2 regions of the Paracoccus everestensis genome follow, and region 2 is predicted to be linked to the other one. Evidence: riboswitches for the same ligand, from Rfam matches in the RefSeq annotation. Region 2 holds a riboswitch; the other holds the start of a gene.
The links. Region 2 has a riboswitch for thiamine pyrophosphate ahead of LZ585_RS06885 (Ykof family thiamine-binding protein). Riboswitches for the same ligand answer to the same signal wherever they lie in the genome.
Positions count from the first base shown of each region.

Region 1 (3,188 bases), 1.2 Mb from region 2:
CAGCACCAGCGTCAGGATCAAGGCCAAGGTGGCCGAAATCAGCGCCATGACCATGGATCGCAGCGCAGCCTCCCAAACCTCGGGCGGCAGGGCGGGGATCTGCGGCAAACCGCGCGCCGTCACCGCGCCCATGGGCCAGATCAGGAATCCTGCTGCGACGGTGATCACAAGGGCGTCGCTGATCCGGCGCCAGCCGCCGGGCGCTGCGGGCATATGCGCGGCATCAAGCCCCGCCCCGAAGGCTGCGGGAATCGCAATCCACCATGCCAGCATCATCGCGCAGACGCAGATGCCGATCTGGACCAGCCCTAGGCTTGCCGCCCGGCCCAGGTCGAAGTCGAAGCGGAAGGCCTGATAGATCGCCAGCTCCACCGTGGTCGCGCGCGGCCCGCCGCCCAGGGCCAGCGCCACGGTGAAGCTGGTCAGGCAGACCAGGAACACCGCCAGCCAGACCCCCGGCAGCACCGCCCGCAGCATCGGCCGTTCCAGATGCCGCGCCACGTCGCGGGGGCCGAAGCCCAGGGATGCGGCCAGCCGGAAGCGTTCGGCGGGGATTGCCTGCCAGCCTTGCAGGATCAGCCGCACGGACAAGGGCAGGTTGAAGAACACGTGCGCCAGGATCACGCCCTGCCAGCCATAGATGCTGACCTCGGGCAATCCGGCAAGCCGCAAGGCATCGTTGATCGCGCCGTTACGGCCAAAGACCGCGATCAGCCCCATGATCGCCACGATCACCGGCAGGATGAAGGGCGCGCCCAACAGCGTGACCAGGGCCGACCGTCCGGGAAAGCGCCGCCGGGCCAGGGCGCGGGCCACGGGAATTGCCAGCGCAGACGACAGGGTGGCGGACAAGGCCGCCTGCCACAGCGTGAACCAGACCGCGCGCCAGTCCCAGGGGCCAAGCCCGGACAGCCCCTGCGCCTGCCACATGACTGCGGCAAGCGTTCCCCCGATCAGCAGGGCCAGTCCGGTTGCGGCGACCGCCCCCCCGGCCTCGGCCCGCGTCAGCCGGAAAATGCCCGCAGCCATTCGTCAAGCGCAGGCTGACGCAGTGCCTCGGCCTCGTCCTCGGAATAGAACAGGGTCTTTTCGGGGCGCGGCAGGTCGCGCATGACCTGCGGCCAGTCATCCTGGGGCAGCTTGGCGGGCAGCGACCAGTTGGCCAGCGGAATGATCGTCTGGAACTCGGGCGTCAGGATCCAGTCCATGAAGGCTTGCGCCAGTTCCGGCTGGTCGGTGGTGCGAAGCTGGGCCGCGACCTCGGTCATGAAGTAGTGGCCTTCGGGGAAGATGGCGGCCCTCTTGGTCGTGTCGTCCTCCTCGGCGATGTGATAGGCGGGCGAGGTGGTATAGGACAGGACCATGTCGGCCTCGCCCTCGGTGAACATCCCATAGGATTCCGACCAGCCCTTGGTCACGGTCAGCACCTTGGGCGCCAGCTTGGCCCAGGCGTCCGGCGCCTGGTCGCCATAAACCGATTTCACCCACAAAAGCAGCGCCAGCCCTGACACGGACGACCGCGGATCCTGGATCACAATCTTCATGTCGTCGGGCGCCTCCAGCAATTCGGCGAAACTGGCGGGCGGGTTCTGCAACCGGGTTTCGTCATAGACAAAGGCCGTCTCGCCCCAGTTGTAGGGCAGGAAGATGTCGTCGGTCCATTCGATGGGCAGCGACAGATCGCCCGTGTCCTGCCCATGCGGCGCGAAAAGGCCGGATGCACGGGCGCGGGCGGTCACGTCGGTGTTCAGGCCGAAGACGATGTCGGCCTCAGTCCGCTCGCCCTCCATCAGCACGCGGGACAACTCGTCCCCGGTGACGAAGCGCAGGTCGCAGTTGCAGAAGGCCTCGAACCCTTCCTCGATCTTCGGGCCGGGGCCCCATTCGCTGGTGATGGATTCGCCCGCATAGACGGTCAGGACGGGCTTGTCCTGCGCAATGGCCGGGGTCGCCGCCAGCAGAACAAGCATCAGGGGCAGTTTCATCGCTGTCTCCTTTCCAAAAGGGTTCCGAAAGAAAGGACAGCGTCACCTTCCCTCCGCCGGTGTTAGCCGGATCAGGTTCAACGGGTCCGCTTGCGCGTCTCAGCCACATGGCCCCCCGAGGTAGGCCTGAATGTAGGGATTTCGCGCGCCCGCGCAAGCGGCTAGAACAGCGGCCATGACGAAGGACATGACCGATCAGCCCACCCCGATGATGGCGCAGTACCTGGCGATCCGGGACGCCAATCCCGGCGCGCTGCTGTTCTATCGCATGGGCGATTTCTACGAGATGTTCTTCGACGACGCGGTGGCCGCCGCAAGCGCCCTGGATATCGCGCTGACGAGACGCGGCACCCATGCGGGGGAACCCATCCCGATGTGCGGCGTGCCGGTCCATGCGGCCGAGGGCTATCTGCTGACGCTGATCCGCAAGGGCTTTCGCGTGGCGATTGCCGAGCAGATGGAGGATCCGGCCGAGGCCAGGAAGCGGGGGTCGAAATCGGTCGTGGCCCGCGACGTGGTGCGGCTGGTGACGCCCGGCACCCTGACCGAGGAATCGCTGCTGGAGGCGCGGCGGCACAACTATCTGGCCGCCTTCGCCCAGGTGCGGGATGATTGCGCGCTGGCCTGGGTGGATATCTCCACCGGCGCCTTCCAAGTGATGGACTGCCCGCTGCCGCGCCTGGCGCCCGAACTCGCGCGTCTGGCGCCGCGCGAATTGCTGGCCTGCGACGGATCGGGCCTGGACGATCTGGCGGCTGATGCCGGTGCGGCGCTGACCGACCTGCACGCGTCCGCCTTTGACAGTGCGGCGGGGCAGCGGCGGTTGTGTGCGCTGTATGGAGTAGAGACGCTGGACGGGTTCGGGTCGTTCACCCGCGCCGAACTGGCGGCCATGGGGGCCATCGTCGATTACCTGGACCTGACGCAGAAGGGAAAGCTGCCCCTGCTGCGCCCGCCGGTGCGCGAACGGGTCGGCGGGGCGATGCAAATCGACGCGGCGACCCGGCGCAACCTGGAACTGACGCAGGCGCTGTCTGGCGGGCGCGAGGGATCGCTGCTGTCGGCCATAGACCGGACGGTGACGGCTGCGGGCGCGCGGCTGCTGGAACGGCGCATCGGCGCGCCATCGCGCGATCTGGCGCTGATCCATGCGCGGCATGACGCGGTGGCGATGCTGGTCGATGATCCCCGCCTGACCGGCGA
Region 1 is NZ_CP090836.1:191,326-194,513, forward strand. Features, by position in the region: gene LZ585_RS00935 (thiamine/thiamine pyrophosphate ABC transporter permease ThiP) at 1-1,029, opposite strand, end outside; gene LZ585_RS00940 (thiamine ABC transporter substrate-binding protein) at 1,005-1,985, opposite strand; TPP riboswitch at 2,017-2,113, opposite strand; gene mutS (DNA mismatch repair protein MutS) at 2,173-3,188, shown strand, end outside.
Region 1: another riboswitch for thiamine pyrophosphate. It lies ahead of LZ585_RS00940 (thiamine ABC transporter substrate-binding protein); the one in region 2 lies ahead of LZ585_RS06885 (Ykof family thiamine-binding protein).

Region 2 (3,188 bases):
TTTCACGCTGACGAGCTTCTCTCCTCCGTTATCCTGACGCGACTTTTCCCAAAAGCGCGGATCACGCGGACGCGTGATGCGGCTTGGACCACACCGGCGCCGGACCGGGTGATCTATGACGTCGGCCGCGATCACGATCCGGAGCGGCTGATCTTCGATCACCACCAGAAGAGCCCACCTCTGCGCGACGACAGCCAGCCCTACAGCTCGTTCGGCCTGATCTGGCGGCACTTCGGCAGGGACTATCTGCGGGCCTTTGGTGTTCCTGATGGGGATCTGGACATGATCCATGCAGCGTTCGACGCCGATTTCGTCCTGCCCATCGACCTGGTGGACAATGGAGCCCTGTCGCCAACCGGGCTGCTCGGAGACCTGTCCCTGCCGCTCCTGCTGGAAAGCCTCAAACCCGTCTTCGACGATCGCAGCCCGGGTGCCGATGATCGGGCCTTCGAGCATGCGTTGACCATCGCTCGTGCCTTCGTTGAGGCGGCGGTTGCACGAAAGGCCGCCAAGCTGCGGGCCGAGGCTGTCGTCATGGAGGCCATCGCCGCCGCCGGAGAAAGCCGGGTCCTCGAACTCCCGATGGGCATGCCCTTCCGCTCTGCCATCGAGAAGGCGGGCGCCGATCACCTGCTGTTCGTGGTTCACCCCCGAGAAACAGACTGGACCCTGACCGGCATCCGCCGCGAGCCCGAGGGTTTCGCCCTTCGCGCCGACCTGCCGGAGGCCTGGGCGGGACTGACCGACGCGGCCTTTGAAGCTGCATCTGGCGTTCCTGGCTCACGCTTCTGCCACAACGCCCGCTTCATTGCTGTGGCCGCAGATCGTAAGGCTGCTCTGCAGCTTGCCACTCTGGCAGTTCAACATACGAAGGCCCTACGAGGAGCAGCTTGAAGCTTACACTTGTCCCAGGTGGAAGCATCTCGTCACCAAATGGGCGAAGAGCGGCTTGGCGGCGGGGCAGTATTGTAGTTGATAGCGAAATCGAAGCACACATCCACACGGCAAACGAAACGGGGCCGCACAGCCCCGCGACAGGAGGCGGAAGCCTGTCAACGTCTTTCATCCTTTACGATCCTCTGCGGCAAGCAAATCCGTAAGCATTGCGAATTACAATCCTTGTTCACCGAAAAGTCCATCAGGACGCTTTTCCTTGGATCATCTCTAAGGCATCCCGAGAAATGAAGGTAACCCATTAGATATTTTCGCCTTTTCACTACCATCTTTTCGAAAAGCCCACATTTTATTAGTCGATCAACGATACCAGAGGCCTCGTTCACGTGCAGGCCTGCTCATGCGCCCCAGCCACCACGCCGGATCCAGCAAACGGCGCCTGCAGCCGGTTGGTGCGATAGGGTCGCCGCTGTGTGCCGGACTGCATTGACAGCGGCCGCGGCAATTGTCATGGTCTGGCCGACATCAACGGGGGTGCTCCATTTTCGGGGCTGAGATACGCAAGTCGCGTGAACCCTTTTTAGCTGATCCGGGTAATGCCGGCGGAGCGAGGAACCCATGTTCATTGGCGCGCAAGTGTCGCTATATCCCATGACGTCCGATTTCGCAGGCGTCATCCTGTCCAGCCTCAGGGGGCTTGATCCCTATCGCGGCAGGCTCCGGATCGAGACGGACGATATTTCCACTTTAATGGTCGGGGGGCCAGAGCCGTTGTTCGATGCCGTGCGCGACCTTTTCGCCCGCGCCGCGCGCGATCCAGCGCATGTGACGATGCACGTCACATTCTCGCGTGGCTGCCCCGGAGAACCTGACGACCCGACCTGCCGCTGCGACACGCTGACTCGTGCGCAGGGCTTGTCCCTGGCGGAACGTCAGGCCGGGGCGCTTGAGGCGGTACGAACTGCGCCGGTCCTTGGCGTGGATATCGACGTGCAGTTTTCGCTTTATGTGCTGGGCCAGTACCGCCACATGGACGAGATCTATGGCTGCATCGACTTTCTCAAGAACTCTGGCACGTTCCTGCGGTCCAAGAACTTTTGCACCCGCCTGCGGGGCGATGCGGGGGCGGTCTTCGAGGCGCTGCGCCAAGCCTTCCTGCGCTTTGGCCCGGCCGAGGGGCATGTAACCATCGACATGACGGCCTCGGCTAACAGTCCCGGCAGGCACTGATCCCCGGGGGACGGCCATGTTGCTGCGTATCCTGCCGCCCTTGATCGTGGTTGCCTGCCTGCTGGGGGGGTGGGAGGCCTATTGCCGACTGGCCGACATCTCTCCGCTGATCCTGCCCGCGCCCTCGGGCGTGGTCCGGGCGCTGATTCTGAACCGGGTCGAGATCGGTGGCCATGCGCTGTCCACAATATCGGTTGCGGCCTTGGGCTTTTCGTTCTCGATCGGATTCGGCTTTTCCACCTCGGTCATGCTGCATTTCCTGCCTTGGACCGAAAAGGGGCTGATGCCGGTGTTCGTGGCAAGCCAGACCGTGCCGCTGGTCGCGCTGGCGCCGCTGATGATCCTGTGGTTCGGCTTCGGCTTGTTGCCAAAGGTGCTGCTGGTGATCCTTGTCACCTTTTTCCCGATGCTGCTGAGCTTGCTGTCCGGCTATCGGCAGGTGCCCCCCGCTTTTGTCGAAATTCTGTCCTCGATGAGCGCCGGGCGGTGGTTCGTCTTTCGGCGGGCCGTTCTGCCTTCGGCCAGGTCAAGCTTCCTTGCCGGGCTGCGGATCTCGGCCACCTATGCGATCGTTGCCACGATCTTTGCCGAATATGCCGGAGCGTCTCGGGGCTTGGGTATCTATATCCTGGCTGCCAAGAACAACTTCCGGGCCGATCTGGTGCTGGCCGCGGTTGTGGTGTCCGCCGGGCTGACGCTTGCGCTGCTGGGTGCGATCCGGCTGGGAGACCGCCTGACGGCTCGCGAACCCAAGATGCGCCATGCTTGACCTGCGCCACCTGACCGTCGGTACAGACAATGCAACACTGGTTCGCGACCTGTCGCTGATGGTGCCTGCCAAGGGGATCACGGCGCTTGTCGGGCCGTCCGGTTGCGGCAAAAGCTCGGTTCTGAAGTGGTTGGCAGGTATCCTTCCCCAAGGTCTGAGAGCGGAAGGGCAAGCGACGCTGGATGGGCAGCCCGTCTCTCTTCCTTGTTCGGCGATCAGCTATCAGCCGCAAAGCGATGCGTTGTTTCCCTGGTTGACATTGGCCGAGAATGCCGCCTTGGGCCTGCGGGTGAAG
Region 2 is NZ_CP090836.1:1,391,457-1,394,644, forward strand. Features, by position in the region: gene LZ585_RS06880 (MYG1 family protein) at 1-894, shown strand, start outside; TPP riboswitch at 1,415-1,522, shown strand; gene LZ585_RS06885 (Ykof family thiamine-binding protein) at 1,513-2,124, shown strand; gene LZ585_RS06890 (ABC transporter permease) at 2,141-2,893, shown strand; gene LZ585_RS06895 (ABC transporter ATP-binding protein) at 2,886-3,188, shown strand, end outside.